DNA from 4 places in the Mesorhizobium sp. C120A genome. Region 1 is predicted to be linked to each of the others. Evidence: predicted binding sites of a transcription regulator. Region 1 holds the regulator's gene; each other region holds the start of a gene.
The links. Region 1 encodes PhoB, which activates phosphate uptake and scavenging genes when phosphate is short. Its sites were predicted from a motif close to TGTCATNNANCTGTCAT; they were not measured.

Region 1 (5,158 bases):
GTCACCCACTCGATGCAGCAGGCGGCGCGCGTCTCGCAGCGCACGGCGATGTTCCATCTCGGCTATCTCGTCGAGGAGGGCGTCACCGACAAGATGTTCACCAACCCCGACGACAAGCGCACCCAGGACTACATTACCGGCCGCTTCGGCTGAGCCGTCCGGCGGGTGAATTTTTAGGCACGAGGACCAAGATCATGGGTGAACATACCGTCGCCTCCTTCGATGAAGAGCTCGGGCAGATCAGCAAGCTGATCCGCGACATGGGCGATCTGGCAGGCTCGATGGTCAGCGGCTCGACCAGGGCGCTGCTCAATTCGGACAATGCGCTGGCACAGCGTGTCGTTTCCGACGACGCCATCATGGATGCGCGCCAGCGCGAACTGGACGACCGCGCCATCACGCTGATCGCCAAGCGCCAGCCGATGGCCAACGATCTGCGCGCCGTGGTCGGCTCGATCCGCATGGCGGGCGACCTCGAGCGCATCGGCGACCTCGCCAAGAACATCGCCAAACGCGTCGGCACCGTGGGCTTGAGCGTCACGCCGCGCGACCTCTCGCACTCCATCGATGCCATGGCGCAACTGGTGCTGATCCAGGTGCAAGGCGTCGTCGAGGAATATGCCGCCACCGATGCGGCAGCGCTTGCAAAACTCAGGAATGACGACGAGCGCATCGACGTCAAATACACGTCCGTGTTTCGTGAGCTCTTGACCTACATGATGGAAGACCCTCGCAACATCACCGCCTGCACGCATCTCTTGTTCTGCGCCAAGAATCTTGAGCGCATCGGCGATCATGTCACCAACATCGCCGAAAATGCGTATTATGTGCTGACCGGCCAGCAATTGCCCGCCAATCGTCCGAAGCAGGACGAGACGGCGATGGCCACGCCGGCCTGATGAGGGTGAACTGCCTATGATCGCGCCACGCATCATGGTCGTGGAGGACGAGGAGCCGCTGGGCGTGCTCCTCCGCTACAACCTCGAATCCGAAGGCTATCAGGTCGAGGTGGTGACACGCGGCGACGAGGCCGAGATCCGCCTGCAGGAAAACGTGCCCGATCTCCTGGTGCTCGACTGGATGGTGCCCGCTGTTTCCGGCATCGAGCTCTGCCGGCGGCTTAGAGTGCGGCCCGAAACCGAGCGGCTGCCGATCATCATGCTGACCGCGCGCGGTGAGGAAAGCGATCGCGTGCGCGGCCTGTCCACCGGTGCCGACGACTATCTGGTCAAGCCATTCTCGACGCCGGAGTTCATGGCGCGCGTGAAGGCGCTGCTGCGCCGGGCCAAGCCGGAAGTGCTGTCCAGCGTGCTCAAGGTCGGCGACATCGTGCTCGACCGCGAGTCGCACCGTGTCTACCGCAAGAAGAGCGAGATCAGGCTCGGACCGACCGAGTTCCGGCTGCTCGAATTCATGATGCGCCATCCCGGCCGCGTGTTCTCGCGCAGCCAACTGCTCGACAATGTCTGGGGCGAGACGATCTATATCGACGAGCGAACCGTCGACGTCCATGTCGGGCGCTTACGCAAAGCGGTCAACAACGGCCGCATGCCGGATGTCATCCGTACCATTCGCGGCGCCGGCTACGCGATCAGGGAAGACTAGGATGCTGCGCGTCGCGCCGTTGCCGGCCATTCAGGCGACATGCTTGCCGGATTTGGCCTGAATGCCCGGCGCGAAAATCTCCTGATCGACGAAGCCGAGCGCGCGCATGGCACAGCCTTCGCGGATCAGCGGCAGCTCGTTGGGCTCGGTGTCGAAGGAGATCGATTTCGAGTGCTGGCCGCCGGCGGTCTGGGCGATCGCTTCGCGCAATGCCGGTTCGATCAAGTCGAAGGCGGCGGCGCTGACGCCGACCATGGCGACGGGTGCCGGATCGATCAGTGCAAACAGGCTGCCGAGGCCGAAGCCGAGCGCCTCACCGGCCTTGCGATAGGCTTCGCGCTCCGGGCCATCGGTTTCGCGGGCGCGCGCGGCGAGTGCGCGCATATCAGCGTCGCCGATATCGACCGGCTCGGCATCTTCGCTCATCATTTTGGCGCTGCGCCAGATGGCGTAGTTTCCGGCATAGGCCTCGACGCAGCCGCGCCGCCCGCAGCGGCAGAGCGCGCCGCCCGGACGGTGGATCATGTGGCCGAACTCGCCGCCCGAGGAATGGGTGCCGGTGAACAGTTCGCCTTTCAGCACCAGCCCCATGCCGATGCCGTGCGACAAGAGGATCGCGATGAAATTGTCGCGGTAGCGCTCGGGCTGGCGCCATTGCAGGGCCACCGCCATCATATTGCAGTCGTTCTCCATGGTGGCAGGAATGCCGAATTCCGCTTCCAACATGTCGGCGAAGGCAATGTCGGTCAGTGGCGTGATTGGCGACCACAGCATGGCCCGCGCCTGCGAATCGGTGATGCCCTGGATGCCCATGGCAATGCGGGCGATGCTCTGGACATCGAGGTCCGGGTCCGCGAGACGCCGCCCGACGATTGCTACGCATTCGCCGATCAGCTCGTCGCGCGGCATGGTCAGCGTGTCGAGCCGGCGCTGTTCTTCCGCGACCACCTGGCCGGCATAGTCGATGACGGTGACGGAGAGGAAGTTCAGCGACAGCACCACGGTCATGACCGCCGCCGCTTCCGGGTTGAGGCCAAGGCCGACCTGCGGCCGGCCGCGTTTCAGCGAGCCGGTCTCGCCAGGCTTGCCTTCAATCAGGATGCCTTCTTGAATTAGATCAGACGAGATTGCCGATATCGTCGAATGGCTGAGGCCGGTGGTCGCCGCAATCTCGGTCCGCGACGGCTGGCCGGCCCGGCGCACGGCCGAAATCACCATCGCACGGTTGCGACGGCGCAGATCGTCGTGGCGGATCCCAACCGACATTTGTTTTCCTCCCGGCCTCCTCGCGCCTCATGATAGTGAAGGCGTTCGACGGCACCAGCCAAATATTGGCAGACGCCGGCAGCCCTGTCATTGTTTATTGCGGAGCTCGAAAAAATTCGGCAACGCCATCAGAATCCATCATAATCGATGTTGACAGTGCCTTATCATTGAACCAGTATTTTTTCGAGGCTCGAAAAAATGGAGCCTCTTTGTGCAGGCCTTCGGGCCGGTTTTGTCGCGCCGTGGGCGGCGCAGGGAGGGTTATAATGAACAGATTTGCAGCCGCCATGCTGGCGGGTGTCGCCATGTCGCTGGCGCTGATGTCGGTCGCGCAGGCGAAGGACAAGGTCATCGGCGTGTCGTGGTCGAACTTCCAGGAAGAGCGCTGGAAGACCGACGAGGCGGCGATGAAAACGGCGATCGAAGCCGCCGGCGACAAGTACATTTCGGCCGACGCGCAGTCCAATCCCGGCAAGCAGCTGACCGACGTCGAAAGCCTGATCTCGCAGGGCGCCAACTCGCTGATCATCCTGGCGCAGGACGCCTCGGCCATCGGCCCGGCGGTGCAGAAGGCGCTGGACGAAGGCATTCCGGTCGTCGGCTATGATCGCCTGATCGAGAACAAGGACGTCTTCTACCTGACCTTCGACAACAAGGAAGTCGGCCGCATGCAGGCCCGCGAAGTGTTCAAGGCGAAGCCCGAAGGCAACTATGTCTTCATCAAGGGCTCGGGCTCGGATCCGAATGCCGATTTCCTGTTCTCGGGCTCGATGGAAGTGCTCAAGGAAGCCATCGACTCGGGCAAGATCAAGAATGTCGGCGAGGCCTATACCGATGGCTGGCTGCCGGCCAACGCCCAGAAGAACATGGAACAGTTCCTGACCGCCAATGACAACAAGGTCGATGCCGTGGTTGCGGCCAATGACGGCACCGCCGGCGGCGTTGTCGCCGCGCTGACGGCGCAGGGCCTTGCCGGAACGGTTCCGGTCTCGGGCCAGGACGGCGACCATGCCGCCCTGAACCGCATCGCGCTCGGCACGCAGACGGTGTCGGTGTGGAAAGACGCGCGCGAACTCGGCAAGAACGCCGCCGAGATCGCCTCGCAGCTTGCCGATGGCAAGAAGACGGGCGACATTGCCGGCGCCAAGGACTTCACCACGCCTGGCGGCAACACCGTCAAGTCGCTGTTCCTGACCCCCGTCGCGATCACCAAGGACAACCTCAACGTCGTCATCGACGCCGGCTGGATCAAGAAGGACGAAGTCTGCACAGGCGTCGCCGCCGGCAGCGTCGCGGCTTGCAACTGATCTCGACGACTTGAAGAAATGAGGCGCCGCGGCTGTCAAGCCGCGGCGTTTTCTCTACGAGAATTGTGTGTTTCCGCCATCGGCGGCAAACTTCTAGGCTGTGGTCCGGCATCCGCGCCAGACGGCAAGCCGCTGGAGGACATCATGACCGACACGACCTCAAATCCGCAGGCCGATACGGCACGAGCGTCTGAACTCGGCGCGGTCGCCCGGTTCCTGAAAGCGACCGAGCTCGACACGCGCATGCTCGGCATGGTCGGCGCGCTGCTGGTCATCTGGGTCGGCATACATATCCTGTCGGGTGGGCTTTTCCTGACGCCGCGCAATCTTTGGAACCTGTCGGTGCAGACGTCCTCGGTCGCGATCATGGCGACCGGCATGGTACTGGTCATCGTCATGCGCAACATCGACCTTTCGGTGGGCTCCGTCGAAGGCGTGATCGGCATGATCATGGGCGTGGCACAGGCCGAATTCCTGATTCGCGTCATCGGCTTCCAGCTTGGAAACCCCTGGCTCTGGGTCGTCGCGCTTGCCGCCGGCGTGGTGCTTGGTCTGCTGATCGGCGCGTTCCAGGGCTTCATCATCGCCTATATGCAGGTTCCGGCCTTCATCGTGACGCTTGGTGGCCTGCTGGTCTGGCGTGGCATGGCATGGCTCATCACCAGCGGGCGCACGGTCGCGCCACTCGACGCCACCTTCCAGCTGATGGGCGGCGGACCACGCGGCTCGATTGGCGCCGCTGCCAGCTGGATCGTCGGCATCGTCGCCTGCGCGGCGGTCGCCTTCGCGCTGCTCAACGGTCGCTCACAGCGCAAGCGCTTCAGCTTTCCACTGCGCCCCGTCTGGGCCGAGACCTTGCTTGGCGTGGTCACTTGCGCGGCCATGCTCGGCGCCGTGTGGATCGCCAATTCCTATCCATGGCCGATCGGCATCGTGCGCCAGTACGCACAGCAGAACGGCATCACCGTTCCCGAAGGCGG
Region 2 (5,158 bases), 280 kb from region 1:
CCGGTCCCAGAAGTGACCGGCATTGGCCTCGTCGGCGAACCACATGCTCGACAGCGTCGCCGCCAGCAGCAGGCCGATGCCGAGGATGGTATAAAGCCGCCGCAACGATATCTGGCGCTGCCAGGCGTTGGCTACCTGCAGGGTCGCGTTGGAGCGGGCTGTTGCTGAGATGGTCATTATCGGGACATGCAAAAAGGGCGGCGTTTTTCACGTCGCCCTTTCTGATTTTGCCGTCAGCCGCCGATGGCTGCCTTACGGGCTTCGACGATGACGTTGTAGAAGTCAGGCTTGACCGGGACGTAACCGGTGAAGTCGCCGCCTTCGACGCCTTCGAAACAGGCCTTGTCCTTCTTCGGCAGGTCGGTGAAGAAGGCGGCAAGCTTGGCGGTCATGTCGTCGCCGAGCGCGGTGCGCACGACCAGCGGGCCGTTCGGGATCAGGCCCGAGCGCCAGACTTCGACGAAGTCGTTGGGGTCGACGGCGCCCTTGGCGGTGACCTTGTGGAAGGTGCCGGAGGTGTAGCCGTTCTTGAAGTCGCCGATGCCGGAGGAATCGTCAACCGCAACGTCGACTTTGCCGTCGCGAACGGCGAGGATGTTGTTTTCATGGCCGCCATTGAACTGGGTCGAGGCGAAGTAGGCGTCGTTCGAGGCGCCGGTGTCCTTCGGGATCTGGGTCAGCGGGATCAGGTAGCCCGAGGTCGAGTCCGGATCGGCGTAGCCGAGCTTCTTGCCCTTGGCCGACTTGATGTCGGTAATGCCCGAAGACTTCAGCGCCAGGCCGATGGAATAATAGCCGGTGGCGCCGTCGGTCTGCTGGGTGGTGAGGATCGGGGTGACCGCCTTCGGGTCCTTGATGTAGACGCTGGCGTAGCCGGAAGCGCCGAGTTCGGCAAAGTCGAGCGTGCCGCCGAGCAGGCCCTGGATGACGCCGTCATAGTCGGCGGCGGGGAACAGCGAGACCTTTTCGAAGCCGAATTCGGTCTTCAGGTGATCGGCCAGGCACTGATAGTTGCGCAGGCGGTCGGTTTCGTTCTCTCCGCCGAGGATGCCGACGCGGAATTCCTTGAGGTCGGCCGCATGCGCGGCGCTGGTTGCCATGGCGAGCGCCGAAACGGCGCCGAATACCATCTTCCTGAACATTGATGTCTCTCCTGTAAGTTCCGGCCCCGCGCCGGCAGCGTTCTTGATTTTTGCAAGTGCCCTTGACGCGGGCGGTCGATCCAATGCGGCTCAGTTTTGGTCCATGATCTTTTCCGAAAACCGGTATCCACTTTTCGGGATCATGGGTCAGTACCCGGGGAATGCGGGCTCGAGCGGGCTGGCGGATGCGGCGATCTTTTGCTTGTAGGCGATGCTGGTCGAGGTGATGGCCTCGGAGATATCGACGCCGTTGCCGTCGGCGCCATAGACCAGGCGCACGGCCTCGCGGTTGAGCGCTTCCGGCGGACCGTCGAAGACGATCTTGCCGGCAGCCATGCCGATGATGCGGTTGCAATAGGTGCGGGCGGTGTCCAGCGTGTGCAGATTGGTGACGACGGTGATGCCTTCGCGCAGGTTGATGTCCTGCAGCGAGTCCATCACCACCTTGGCGTTGAGCGGGTCGAGCGAAGCGATCGGCTCATCGGCGAGCAGCACCTTGGGCTGCTGCATCATGGCGCGGGCAATGGCGACGCGCTGCTGCTGGCCGCCAGACAGCGTGCCGGCTGGCTGCAGTGCGGTGCGGGCGATGTCGAGGCGCTCGAGTGCTGCAATCGCCTCAGCGCATTCGGCGCGGGTAAACATGCCGAGCAGGTTGGAAAAGGTCGAGCGATGATTGAGACGGCCGAGCAGCACATTGGTCAGCACATCGAGGCGCGGCACCAGGTTGAACTGCTGGAAGATCATGGCGCAGTCGCGCTGCCAGCGTCGCAGCGGCGAGCCACGCAGCCGCGAGACCTCGGCACCGTCAAAAAAAATCGATCCCTGGCTGGGGTCGATGAGACGGTTGATCATGCGAAGGAGGGTGGATTTGCCGGCGCCGGAACGACCGATGATGCCGACCATCTGGCCCTGCGGGATCGACAGGTCGATGGCGCTGACGGCGGTGTTCTTGCCAAATCGGCGCGAGACGCCGCGGATTTCGAGCGTGGCAGGGGTCGATAACATCGAAGAGTTCCAGACCTGAATTGATCGTCTGGTTCTCGCCTAGCGCAGCGACATGAACCTGCCATGTCATGACGATGTCAGTTTTGTTACGCTCCACAGCCGTGCGGCAAGTGGGGGTGATCGCACCCGATCAGGCGCCGTATTTCTCGAGGAACGCGTCTGCCTCGAGTACGCGAAAATCGTCGAGCGCGGCGCGCAGCCTGGCGTGGTCCCAGTCCCACCAGGCGAGCGCCTGGTAGCGTTCGGCCGTGCGGCGATCGAAACGCTCGCGGATCGGCTTGGCTGGCACCCCGCCAACGATGGTGTAGGGCGCGACATCCTTCGACACCACAGCGCCGGCGCCTACGGCAGCACCATCGCCGACGGTGACGCCGGGCAGGATGGTCGAGCCGTGGCCGAGCCAGGTGTCGTGGCCGATGGAGACGCGTTTGGCGCGGCGCTGGGCGAAGAATTCTGTTTCGTGCTCGGCGTCGTCCCAATAGTCGGAGGCGCGATAGGTGAAGTGATGCAGCGTCGGCCGCCAGGTCGGGTGGTTTGTGGCGTTGATGCGCACGGCGGCGGCTATGTTGGAGAACTTGCCGATGGTCGCGCACCAGACGACGCAGTCCTGCATGATGTAGGAATAGTCGCCGAGGATGCTTTCGGACACGCGGCTGCGGTCGGCGATCTCTGTCCAGCGCCCCAATGTCGAGTTCTCGACCTGCGCCGTGGCGTGGACCAACGGCGCTTCCGATAGTTTCCTGCTCATGCAGCGATTTTTCCGGCGGCGAAAGAGGTCACGTCGATGATGCGATCGGCGACGGCTTCACGCACATCCGGGTCATGGAAGATGCCGAGCAAGGCGACACCGCCGGCTTTCTTGGCGGCGATCAACGCAACCACAACGTCGCGGTTTTTCGAATCGAGCGAAGCTGTCGGCTCGTCGAGCAGCAAGACCGGATGCTCGGTGATGAAGCCGCGCGCGATATTGACGCGCTGCTGCTCACCGCCCGAGAAAGTCGCCGGCGGCAGCGCCCAGAGCTTTTCCGGCAAATTGAGCTGCCCCAGCAAGGTGCGTGCTTTTTTCCGCGCGCTCTCGCGGTCCTCGCCGCGTTCGACCAGCGGCTCGGCGACCACGTCGAGCGCGGATACGCGCGGCACGGTGCGCAGGAACTGGCTGACATAGCCGATCGTCTGGCGGCGCACGGAAAGCACCGTGCGCGGGCTGGCGATGGCGAGATCGATCAGGCCGCCCTCATGCTGAACGATGATCTGGCCTTCATCGACGGCATAATTGCCATAGAGCATTTTCAGGATCGAGCTTTTGCCGGCGCCGGAAGGCCCGCCGAGCACGGCGCATTCACCGGCCCGGATCGAGAATGAGACGCCGGCGACAACCGGCAATCTGATGCCGTCGCGCAGATGCATGGTGAAGCTTTTGGCGACGCCGGAAACAACGAGGGGCGTCGGCATCAGAAGGTTCTCCAATCGTTGTTCGTCCGCGGGCCAACACCCCCCTCTGCCTTGCCAGGCATCTCCCCCTCAAGGGGGGAGATTGGCTGTCGCGTTCGACTTCGCCATTCTTCTGCATCGTAGAAGGGGCGGGACATAAAAGCTGCTGATCTCCCCCCTTGAGGGGGAGATGGCCGGCAGGCCAGAGGGGGGTGCCTTGGCGCCATCTTCACACCTGTAGAATCGAGGAAACAAGCAATTGCGTGTAAGGCGCGCGGGGATCGTCGAGCACGCGATCCGTCAGGCCGCTTTCGACGACACGGCCGTCTTTCATCACCATAATACGCTGCGACAGAAGCCGGGCGACGGCGAGATCGTGGGTGACGACGATGGCCGCCAGGCCGAGATCGGTGACCAACCCGCGCAGCAAATCGAGCAGGCGCGCCTGCACCGAGACGTCGAGGCCGCCGGTCGGCTCGTCCATGAACACCAGCCTCGGTCCGGTGACGAGGTTGCGGGCGATTTGCAGGCGCTGGCGCATGCCGCCGGAAAAGGCGCGCGGCTCGTCGTCGATGCGGTTCTCGTCGATCTCGACGCGCGACAGCCAGTCGACGGCAGTGGCGCGGATCTTGCCGTAATGGCGGTCACCGACCGCCATTAGCCGCTCGCCGACATTGGCGCCGGCAGACACCGTCATGCGCAAGCCGTCGGCGGGGTTCTGATGAACAAAGCCCCAGTCGGTGCGCATCAGGAAGCGGCACTCGGCCTCGCTCATACGGTAGAGTTCGCGGAACTGGCCGTCGCGCATGCGGTAGCTGGCGGTGCCAGAAGATGGTAGCAGCCGCGTCGACAGGCAGTTGAGCAGCGTCGTCTTGCCGGAGCCGGATTCGCCGACGACGGCCAGAACCTCACCCGGCCACAGGTCGAAGGTGACATTCTCGCAGCCGACGCGCGAGCCGTAGAATTTGGACAGTTCGGAGACGCGCAGCAGTGGGTCGCCGGTCATTCTGCTGGCCTCATCTTTCCTGCGGTAACATGGCTTTCAGCCGCAAGGTGGCCGCGATGTCCTTCGGCGCGCCGCTTCTCGCAATGGTCGGTGTCGGAGCAGACGAACATGTGGTCGCCATGGTCGTCGAGGATGACCTCGTCGAGATAGACATTTTCCGCCGCGCACAGCGCACAGGGCAGGTCGAAGGTCTGGACCTCGAAGGGATGATCCTCGAAGTCGAGGCTGACGACATCGGTGAAGGGCGGCACGGCATAGATGCGCTTTTCGCGCCCGGCTCCGAACAGCTGCAGGGCCGGCGAACGGTGCATTTTGGGGTTGTCGAATTTCGGCGTCGGCGAGGGGTCCATGACATAGCGGCCCTCGACCTTGACCGGATAGGCATAGGTGGTGGCGATGCGGCCGTGTTTGGCAATGTCCTCGTAGAGCTTCACATGCATCAGGCCGTATTCCTCGAGCGCATGCATTTTGCGCGTTTCGGTTTCGCGCGGCTCGAGGAAGCGCAACGGCTCGGGTATCGGCACTTGGTAGACTAGAACTTGGCCGGCGCTCAGCGGGTGTTCCGGGACGCGGT
Region 3 (5,158 bases), 2.3 Mb from region 1:
ATGTTCGAGGCGGTCGGCGAAAAATATTGGCCGGTTTTTTTCGGCAAGATGAAGGCGTGCCTGAGGCCCGGCGGCACCGCCGGCCTGCAGATCATCACCATCAACGAGGCCGCTTACGACACCTATCGGGCGCGGCCGGATTTCATCCAGCGCTATGTCTTCCCGGGCGGCATGCTGCCGACGCCGTCGATCCTGAAGACGCTGGGCAGCGACCATGGCCTTTCCCATCTGCGCGAGCGCGTCTTTCCGGACGACTATGCCCGCACGCTTGCCGAATGGCGCAACCGCTTCTGGGCGTCGTGGGAAAAGATCGTCCCGCTCGGCTTCGACGACCGCTTCAAGAAGCTTTGGGAATTTTATCTCCACTATTGCGAAGCCGGCTTTAGAGCCAGCTACATCGACGTGCGCCAAGTGGTCTACAAAGCCTGATCCGAAGCGTGATTGAGCGGGCGTATGCCCGCTCGTTTTCCCTGTTAGCTGCACGTTGCCTCAAAGCAGGATGCGATACTTCGCAAACCCGGATTCGCCCTCGCCGGCCGGCTCGATCTTGAGCGATTTCACCCCAGATATGAAATCCTTCGCTTTGGGGCCGGTCTCGAACACGACGCTGGTGCCGGGCAGCGGCGTGAACGACCAATTGTCGTCGGCCGAGGGGTTGATCGTGCCTTCGCTGACGACGTAGCGCACGATCACGTCGCGGTTGGTGTCCGGCGCCTCGTAGATGATCTTCGAGGCATTGATGTCGGGGAAATTGCCGCCACCGCCGGCGCGGTAATTGTTGGTGGCGACGACGAATTTCGCTGCCGGATCAATCGGCTTGCCGTCGAAGCTGAGGCCGACGATGCGGTTCGAGCCGGCATTGGCGACGCCACCCTTGGCATCGTATTTCGGCAGCTGCGACAGGTCTATTCCGTAGCTGACGCCATCGATCACATCGAAATTGTAGGACGGGAATTCGGTGTCGATGAGCGCCTGGTCGGCTTTGCCCGGCTCGATCTTCCTGAAAATGCCGGCCGACATTTCCAGCCATTCCTTCACTTGCGCGCCGGTGATTTCGACGGCACGAACCGTGTTCGGATAGAGATAGAGGTCGGCGACGTTCTTGATGGCGATGTCGCCCACCGGCACGTCGGTATAGTAGTCGGCGCCGTTGCGCCCGCCGGCCTTGAAGGGCGCCGCCGCCGACAGCAGCGGCACGTCCTTCCACTGCGTGCTTTTTAATATGTCCTTGAGGTACCAGCTCTGCGCCTGGTTGACGATCTGCACCGACGGATCGTCGGCGACCAGCGCGAAATAGGAATAGAGCGGCGCCGAGGTCTTGCCGACCGGTCGGCGGACATAGGCAAGTGTCGCCTCATGGTCCGCCTTCAGCGCATCGACGACGCGCTGGTCGTCCGCCACCGTCGGCTTGTTTGCCTTGTCGACGCGCTCGTAGATCGGCCTTGCCTCAGATGTGGCCGAGGCTACGCGCCATTTCGATCCGTCCCGTTCCAGAAGCAGATCGATCAGTCCCATATGCGAGCCCCAGAAACCGCCCATCACGGCGGGCTTGCCCTGCAGCGTGCCTTTCTCGGTGTCGACGCCATCGAGCGCCTGAAAATCCTTCTTGCCGGGGAAGACCAAATGCTGATGGCCGGTGAACACCGCATCGATGCCTTCGACGCCGGCGACGAAGAAGGAGGCGTTCTCCATGCCGTCGCCCTGCTTGATATCGATGCCGGAATGCGAGAGCGCGATGACGATGTCGGCGCCCTCCTCCTTGATCTGCGGCACCCATGCCCTGGCCGCCTCGACGATGTCGCGCGTCCTGACATTGCCTTCCAGGTTCTTCAGGTCCCAGACCATGATCTGCGGCGGCACGAAGCCGATGATGCCGATCTTGATCGGCTGCTCGGCGCCCGACCCGTCCTTGATCTTCTTGTCGAGGATGACATAGGGCTTGAGGTAGAGCTTGTCGTCGCGCGGGTTGGCGGCAAGCTCGGTGCCGCGGATCAGATTGGCGCAGACGAACGGGAAATTGGCCCCGGCCAGCACCTTGTCGAGGAACGACAGGCCGTAATTGAACTCGTGATTGCCGAGCGTCGAGCATTCATAGCCCAGCAGGTTCATGCCCTTCATGATCGGATGCAGATCGCCTTCCTTGAGGCCCTTCTCATAGGCGATGTAATCGCCCATCGGATTGCCCTGCAAAAGATCGCCATTGTCGATCAGCATCGCATTGGTGGCTTCCTTGCGCACCGCCGCGATCAGTGAGGCCGTCCGCGACAGGCCCATCGTGTCGTTGGCTTTGTCTGCGTAGTAGTCGTAAGGCAGCACATTCACATGGATGTCGGTGGTCTCCATGATCCTCAGATGCGCCTGATTGGCCTGCGCGCGGGCGGAAAACGGATGCAGCATGATCAGCGCCCCGCTGGCGGCCGCACCGGCAAGCAAACTACGGCGGGAGACGGGGTAATTGAGATGCGGCATTGGTTTTCCTTCCCAGCGACGTGACAAGATCCCAGCCCCGGGCGGAAGCTTCGCGCCGAAAACCGGCCATGTCCATCGGGAAGTCAGTCGATCAGCAAAAGGTGACGGCTGGATGAATATCCTTGGCCGCGGTTGAGAACCTCAGCCCTTGTCATCGTCGCCCTGGGTGATCAGCCGCGCGCTGCGCTGGCCGGTGAAATAGATCCATAGCCAGCTAAGCGACACCGAGAGCCGGTTGCGGAAACCGATCAGGAAGTAGATATGCGCCACGCCCCACAGCCACCAGGCAAGCCATCCCGTGAGCTTGATCGAGCCGAAATCGATCGCGGCTGCCCACTTGCCGATCGTCGCCAGGTCGCCGGCATGTTTGTAGCGGAAAGGCCGCGGCGCGCCATCGCCGGCCAGCCGCGCCCTGATCGTCGCGGCGACATGCTTGCCCTCCTGCTTGGCCGAGGGCGCCACGCCGGGCACCGGTTTGCCGTCCGGCCGCAAGACATGCGCGGTGTCGCCGATGACGAAGATTTCAGGACTGTTCGGCACGGTCAGATCGGGCTCGACCATTACCCTGCCCGCCCGGTCCACCGGCGCGCCCAGCCACTCTCCCGCGGGGGAAGCCGCCACGCCGGCGGCCCACAGGATGGTTCGCGCCGGCAGATGCGTATCGCCAAAGACGACGCCTTCGGCATCGAGGCGCGTGACGGCGCGGCCAAGCTCGACCGTGACGCCCCGCCGCTCCAGCGCCTTGCGCGCATAGTCGGACAGCTTTGGCGCGAAATTGGCTAGGATCCTGTCTCCGGCCTCGACCAGCACCACACGCGCCTCACGCGTGTCGATGTTGCGGAATTCGCCGCGCAGCGTTTCATGCGCGAGTTCCACAATGGTGCCGGCAAGCTCCACGCCGGTCGGGCCGCCGCCGACGATGACCAGTGTCAGCAGTGCCTGGCGCTTGGCCGGATCGGTCTCGCGCTCGGCCTGCTCGAAGGCGAGCAGGATGCGCCGGCGAATGGTGGTTGCGTCTTCAAGCGTCTTCAGCCCGGGCGCGAAAGGCTCCCATTCGTCGTGGCCGAAATAAGCATGACGCGCGCCGGTGGCGAGCACCAGCGTGTCGTAGGGAACAGAACTGCCGTCCTCAAGCAGCACGCGTTTGCCTGGACGGTCGACGCCGGTGACGTTGCCGAGCAGGGTCGTCACGTCCTCGCGCTTGCGCAGCAGATGACGGATCGGCCAGGCGACTTCCGAGGTCGCCAGCGAGGTGGTCGCCACCTGGTAGAGCAGCGGCTGGAAAAGGTGATGGTTGCGCTTGTCGATCATGGTGATGCGCACGGGTGCGCCGGCCAGCGCCCGGGTGAGTTCGAGACCGCCGAACCCTGCGCCGACGACAACGACATGATGGCTGGTTTCACTCATCGCATTCACCCCTGTTTGTCTCCCTTTATCTAGTGATTTTTGTGCACCGCAACAATGTCGGGGCGAGCTAGATTGCCGCTTAAGGCTGCCCAGGACTCGTCGCCGGATGTCGCGAATGCCTATGTCGGCAAGCATGGACGGGTATAGCCTTGCAGGGGCTGGAACCACGGGAGTGAAGCATGGCCAACGACGATGACAAAGATGGCAAAGGGCGGGCGCAATATTCTTCGCCACCTTGCTTCATGCACGAACTCGATCCGGAATTTCGCGCGCCATTGACCGACTGGACCGATGTGCGCCGTTGGCGCAAGGCCGAGCGCGAGCGTCTGATCGCGGCACGGTTGGCGGTTTCCGCCGATGCGCGGGTGGCGATGTCGCGGGCTATCGCCGAAGGGCTCGACGCGGCAATCGGCGACATTGCCGGCCGCATGGTCAGCCTCTATTGGCCGTTTCGCGGCGAGCCGGACCTGCGGCCGTGGATGGCGTCGATCAACGAACGCGGCGGCCGCACGGCGCTGCCCATCGTGATCGAGAAAGGCCAGCCGCTGATCTTCCGCGCTTATGTGCCCGGCGACCGGCTGGAAAAAGGCATCTGGAACATCCCGATCCCGGCCGAAGGCGAGCCGGTGCTGCCCGACATCGTCATCTCGCCGATCGTCGGCATCGACCCGCGAAACTACCGCCTGGGCTATGGCGGTGGCTTCTTCGACCGCACGCTGGCTGCCATGCCGTTCAAGCCATTGGTCATCGGCGTCGGCTACGAACTGCAGCGCATCCCCACCATCTACCCGCAGCCGCACGACATCCCGATGGACCAACTGGTGACCGAGGTATTAAAAGCCTAGCGTGATGAGATTCAGAGACCCTCCGTGTGATCGCACATATTCATAAATATCACGCTTAGAAAAGATCGCCGTTGGTGTCATTCCCAGGCAACTGAGGAATATCCGCCTTACCGGCATCTTTATACTCGGCCAACAAACGAATGCGGCGATACACACTGAACAGAATTTTCAGAAAGACAAGCGGATCTCCGGTGCGCGCGTGTAGCGCACCTGCAGACGGAAGCTCAATCAATCGGGCCATGTCATTGGCACTGTCGGCGATTATCTTCACCTCTTCAGCGGCTTTTCTAGTATCCACTTTATTTGTTTTAAGCACAATTCCGTGCACTCCGCTACTCAGCTCCTAAGCCTCTCCGCTTCTTCTCCATCGCCGCGCGATCAACAATCGCGCAAGGCAAAGGACGAACTGATCTTCATCACGTGCGGCATAACAGACA
Region 4 (5,158 bases), 120 kb from region 1:
CTTCGTCTCCCCGGCGCCGTCCATGGCCGCCGCCTCTATCAACGTCTTCGGCACCGCCTGCAGCCCGGCGACGAAGAACAGGAAATTGTAGCTGATCTGCTTCCAGGCAGCCGCAGATACCAGCAGGATCATGGCTTGGTTTCCGTTAAGCAAGGGATCCCAGGCGATGCCGAGACCTCTCAAGGCGTAGGCCAGCGAACCGATCGAGGGGTTGAACAGAAACAGCCACAACATGCCGGCAATCGCCGGCGCCACCGCATACGGCCAGATCAGCAGCGTGCGATAAAGGCCTCTGCCGCGCACCACCTTCTCGGCCATGACGGCAAGCAACAGGGCCACACCCATGGCGACGATCGCGGTCGCCAGAGAGAACACCAGCGTGACTTTGATCGAGTTGAGGTAGGCCGGGTCGGCCAGCACCTTGCGAAAGTTGGCGAGCCCGACGAACTTGCTCTTCAGCCCGAACGGGTCTTCCCTAAGCATCGACTGGTAGAGCGCCTGCCCGGTCGGCCAGTAGAAAAAGATCAGCGTAATGGCGAGTTGCGGCGCCACCAGCAGGTAAGGCAGGGTCTTGTTGGGGAAGACGACGCGTGGAGACAGGGTGATTCCCTCGCTATTCAGGAAATCGTCCACGCGGGTCCGCGTGGACGAGGTTCAACTGACAAATCGCTTCAGTTTCCGATCGCTTCCTGAATCGCCTTGTTGCCGCGTGCGACCGCGTTGTCGAGCGCCTGCTGCGCAGTCTGCTGGCCGGCCAGCATCTTCTCGAACTCCTCATTCTCGATGTCGCGCACCTGCGGCAGGTTGACGAGGCGCACGCCCTTCGAGTTCTCGGTCGGCGCCTTGCCCAGCATCTGCAGGATCGGCGTCTCACGGCCCGGGTTCTTGTCATAGAAGCCGGACTTCTTGGTCGCCTCATAGGCAGCGAGCGTCACCGGCAGATAACCCGACTTCTGGTGCAGATACTCCTGCACTTCGGTCTTGGACAGGTAGGAGAAGAACGCCGCGACGCCCTTGTATTCCTCGTCCGATTTGTTGCCGAACACCCACAGGCTGGCGCCGCCCGGCGTGGTGTTCTGGGGCGCGCCCTTGGCGTCACTATCATAGGGAAGCTGGCCGATGCCGTAGTTCATGCCCGACTTGACGATGTCACCGAGACCCCCCGACGATTCGGTGAAGATGCCGCATTCTCCGGCAAGAAAGATCTGCTTGGCTTCGGATGTACGGCCGCCATATTTGAAGGTGCCGTCCTTGGCCAGGTCGGCGAGCGCCTGGAAATGATTGACGAAGATCGGCGCATTGATCTTGAGCTCGACGTCGGTTCCGGCAAGTCCGTTCTGGTTGGTGCCATAGGAAACGTCGTTCCAGGCCGCGAAGGCCTCAAGGTGGATCCAGGTCAACCACGTCGAGGTATAGCCGCAGGAAGCGGCGCCGCTCGCCTTGATCTTCTTGGCGGCTTCCCACACCTCGTTCCAGGTCTTTGGCGGATTGTTCACATCAAGCCCGGCCTTCTGGAAGATATCCTTGTTGTAGTAGAGGATGGGCGACGAGGAATTATAGGGGAAGGACAGCATGGTCCCGTCCGGCTTCGAATAGTAGCCGACGATGCCGGGCAAATACTGGCTCTTGTCGAAGGTCACGCCGGCGCTGGTCAGCACATCGGCCACCGGCTTGATCGCACCTTCGGCGGCCATCATGACGCCGGTACCCACGTCGAACACCTGGATGATGTCGGGCGCTTGCCCCGCACGAAAGGCAGCGATGCCGGCATTCAGCGTTTCGGGATAGGTGCCCTTGAAAACAGGGAGAATTTCATAGTCGCTCTGGCTGGCATTGAAATCCTTGGCGATCTTGTCGACCACCTCGGCATTGGCGCCGGTCATTGCATGCCACCAACTGATCTGGGTGGCGGTGAAGGCGGAGGTGGTGGAAAGCAGGGTCAAGGTGGCGGCAACACCGGCCGCAAAGCCGAACAACTTCATGTTTCATCTCCCGTTTGTCATTGGCGAAAGGGGCGCTCCCGCGAACGCAATATGTGTCGCTGATGACAATCGGACAACGGATTTGTTGCTGTTTCGTGAATTTCATACCCGGCTAACTTCGCGCCCCCTCGCCTTGCAACGAGGACAGAGAGAAATGCCAAGCCGGCTCAGCGATAGAATGGGGCATGGTGGGCCTGCAAGGATCGCCGACCGCCCAGCGATGCGTGAAGGGCCCGCGTGACAGCGCCACGCACCTGCACCGTGCGGCCGCCAAACCGGCGCTCGGCCAGATCGAGATCGGCCGAGCGGCATCGCGCCAGGCGCTGCTGTAACCGTGCGTCTGGAATGAGAACAGGATCGCCGCAACATACAACCCGAAAAACCCGCTGTAGTTGTAGTTCGCATAACCGATTCTTCGTCAAGCGTGGCATACTAATCAAGTGGACGGCTTGATTGCTGTGGGAGAGCAGGTGGGGCGAGATGCTGACGGTCTATAATTGTATCGTGCATGAGCACGATCTGAGACTGGTCGCACTGGCAGCGCTCATTTGCGGTATTTCTTCCTTCTCGGCGGTCAACCTGCTTCGCCATGTCGACCGCTCGAGCGAGCGCAACCGCTATACCTGGCTGATGATAGCAGCCACTTCCACCGGCTTCGGTATCTGGGCGACGCATTTCATCGCAATGCTTGCCTTTTCTCCCGGAATCCCCAACGCCTACAATACGGAAATGTCGGCGCTTTCGCTCGCCGGTTCCGTCGCCCTGACCGCTGCGGGCATGTGGATCGCCACCTTGCGCCGGGGCATCGACTACCCTCTGGTCGGCGGCGCGGTCCTCGGCGCTGGTATCGCCGCCATGCACTATATCGGCATGGCCGCCTTCGAGGTCGAAGGGCGCATCGTCTGGAACCCGCTGCTGGTCGGCGTCTCGGTGCTGACAGGCGTCACCCTCGCCGCGCTGGCGCTGCTGGTCGTGTTGCGACGGCCGTCCATGCAGGCCACAATCGCCGCCGCCATCCTGTTGACGCTGGCGATCTGCAGCCTGCACTTCATCGCCATGGGCGCGGTGTCGATCTTCCCGGACTCCTCCATCGAGATATCGCAGTTCACGGTCGAACCGGTGTCGCAGGCCTTCGCCGCCGCTGCAGTCAGCATGGCTATCCTGGTGCTTTCAGCCGCAGCATTGTGGATCGACCTTCGCTTCCGGCGTCACAAGCTCGAGGCCGAGCGCATGCACGGCCTCGCCAACGCCGCCGTCGAGGGGCTGATCGTCTGCGACGGCGCCCGCATCGTCAGCGCCAATGACAGCATCGCGGCACTCACCGGCATTGCGCCGGAAGTGCTGAACGCGATGCTGCTTGGCGACCTCTTCGGCGAACGCACCGCGGCCGGCATGTCCGACTGCAGCGGACAGGCACAGGAAGCCGAACTCAGAGCCCATGACGGCGCCACCATCCCCGTCGAACTTATCGCCAGAAGCATCGACTATTGCGGCAAGCGGCACAGCGTGGTCGCCGTGCGCGACATCCGCGAACGCAGGAAGGCCGAGCAGGAGATCCTGCGCCTCGCCCATTTCGACCCGCTGACCGGGCTCCCCAACCGCCGCAGTTTCTCCGGCCGGCTCGAGGCCGAAATTGCCGCAATGGACCGCGGCGGCAAGGGTGGGCATCTTGCGCTGCTGCTGCTCGACCTCGACCGCTTCAAGGAAGTGAACGACCTGTTCGGGCATGGCGCCGGCGATGCCATGCTGCAGAAGGTGGCGCTATGCGCCTCCGCCGTGCTCCGCCACGGACAGATGCTGGCGCGTCTCGGCGGCGACGAGTTCGCCATCATCGCTCCGAACCTTCCCGATCCGCAGGCGGCCGGCCGCATCGCCGAGGCGGTGCTGGCGGCCATGCGCGAGGAAAACCGGCTGTCGGTCGGTGGCGGGCTGGTGTCGGCCAGCATCGGCATTGCACTTTATCCGCTCGACGCCGATGAGCCGACACTCCTGGTCAGCCACGCCGACACCGCGCTCTACCGCGCCAAGGCCGAGGGCAAGGACACTTACCGTTACTTCGAGGCCTCGATGGGCGCCGAGGCGCGAGACCGGCGCGTGATGGAGCACGAACTGCGCCAGGCCATGGCGCGCGATGAGTTTCGCCTCGTCTACCAGCCACAAAAGGAGATCAGCAGCGGGCGGATGGTCGGGTTCGAAGCGCTGATCCGCTGGCGCCATCCGCAGCGCGGCGACGTGTCGCCGGCGACCTTCATCCCGGTGGCCGAAGACAGCGGCGTCATCATCCAGATCGGCGAATGGGTGCTGGCGACGGCCTGCGCCGAGGCTGCGCGCTGGAAGAACCCTCTCACCGTCGCGGTCAATGTCTCGGCGGTGCAGCTCCACAATCCGAATTTCAGCCGCAAGGTGCATGAAGTCCTGCTCGGCTCCGGCCTGACGCCCGGCAGGCTCGAACTCGAGATCACCGAAACGGCGCTGGTCAAGGACATGCCGCGCGCGCTGGCGACCTTGCGCCAGGTGAAGGCGCTTGGCGTGCGTGTGGCGATGGACGATTTCGGCACCGGCTACTCCTCGCTGTCCAATCTCCGCGCCTTCCCCTTCGACAAGATCAAGATCGACGGCTCATTCATCAAATCAGTCGACAGCAACGGCCAGGTGGCAGCCATCGTGCGCGCCGTTCTGGGGCTTGGCCGCGGTCTCGGCCTGCCGGTTCTGGCCGAGGGCGTCGAGACGCTGGGCGAGCTGAAATTCCTCGACGCCGAGGCCTGCGAGATCGGCCAGGGCTACTATCTAGGCCGGCCCAGCCCGATCGAGGCGTTCAGCGAATTGACCGGCGTAGCGGCACCGGCGGCACAAGACGACGCCGGCGTCAAACAACGCGGCGGCAGCATCTTGATGCTGCCGCCGGCGGCGGCCCTGCGCTCAGCCTAGAGCAATTTCAGGAAAAGTGTGAAACGGTTTTCCGTCCGAAATTGCGTCGAAACAAAAAAGTTAGCGCGGGCCGTTTCGACGAAACGGTGAACCGCTCTAAGGGGCGAGTGCGGCCTCGACCAGGCGCTTGGCATCCGGTCCTGACCATTCGGCCGGTCCGTTCATATGCGCGATCAGGCAGCCTTCGCCATCGATCAGCATGGTGACGGGGAGGCCTAGCGCCAAGCCACGCGTCTTGACGTCGTTGA

Region 2: phnC (phosphonate ABC transporter ATP-binding protein) is a predicted target of PhoB. The motif match lies at 2,222-2,238, and genes of this name have one in related genera.
Region 3: NL532_RS17480 (bifunctional 2',3'-cyclic-nucleotide 2'-phosphodiesterase/3'-nucleotidase) is a predicted target of PhoB. The motif match lies at 2,571-2,587, and genes of this name have one in related genera.
Region 4: ugpB (sn-glycerol-3-phosphate ABC transporter substrate-binding protein UgpB) is a predicted target of PhoB. The motif match lies at 2,045-2,061, and genes of this name have one in related genera.

What each region holds. Positions count from the first base shown of each region.
Region 1 covers NZ_CP100476.1:1,336,577-1,341,734, forward strand. Annotated here, with positions in the region: gene pstB (phosphate ABC transporter ATP-binding protein PstB) at 1-153, shown strand, start outside; gene phoU (phosphate signaling complex protein PhoU) at 195-899, shown strand; gene phoB (phosphate regulon transcriptional regulator PhoB) at 916-1,605, shown strand; gene NL532_RS06615 (ROK family protein) at 1,636-2,871, opposite strand; gene xylF (D-xylose ABC transporter substrate-binding protein) at 3,138-4,178, shown strand; gene NL532_RS06625 (sugar ABC transporter permease) at 4,323-5,158, shown strand, end outside.
Region 2 covers NZ_CP100476.1:1,612,652-1,617,809, forward strand. Annotated here, with positions in the region: gene phnE (phosphonate ABC transporter, permease protein PhnE) at 1-177, opposite strand, end outside; gene phnD (phosphonate ABC transporter substrate-binding protein) at 234-1,142, opposite strand; gene phnC (phosphonate ABC transporter ATP-binding protein) at 1,290-2,147, opposite strand; gene NL532_RS07935 (DapH/DapD/GlmU-related protein) at 2,278-2,895, opposite strand; gene phnL (phosphonate C-P lyase system protein PhnL) at 2,892-3,599, opposite strand; gene phnK (phosphonate C-P lyase system protein PhnK) at 3,808-4,584, opposite strand; gene NL532_RS07950 (alpha-D-ribose 1-methylphosphonate 5-phosphate C-P-lyase PhnJ) at 4,581-5,158, opposite strand, start outside.
Region 3 covers NZ_CP100476.1:3,620,003-3,625,160, reverse strand. Annotated here, with positions in the region: gene NL532_RS17485 (SAM-dependent methyltransferase) at 1-429, shown strand, start outside; gene NL532_RS17480 (bifunctional 2',3'-cyclic-nucleotide 2'-phosphodiesterase/3'-nucleotidase) at 490-2,469, opposite strand; gene NL532_RS17475 (NAD(P)/FAD-dependent oxidoreductase) at 2,611-3,876, opposite strand; gene NL532_RS17470 (5-formyltetrahydrofolate cyclo-ligase) at 4,056-4,721, shown strand; gene NL532_RS17465 (hypothetical protein) at 4,777-5,049, opposite strand; partial or broken gene NL532_RS17460 (Lrp/AsnC ligand binding domain-containing protein) at 5,100-5,158, opposite strand, start outside.
Region 4 covers NZ_CP100476.1:1,455,680-1,460,837, reverse strand. Annotated here, with positions in the region: gene ugpA (sn-glycerol-3-phosphate ABC transporter permease UgpA) at 1-600, opposite strand, end outside; gene ugpB (sn-glycerol-3-phosphate ABC transporter substrate-binding protein UgpB) at 672-1,982, opposite strand; gene NL532_RS07215 (hypothetical protein) at 2,168-2,314, shown strand; gene NL532_RS07210 (bifunctional diguanylate cyclase/phosphodiesterase) at 2,463-4,910, shown strand; gene tlpA (thiol:disulfide interchange protein TlpA) at 5,007-5,158, opposite strand, start outside.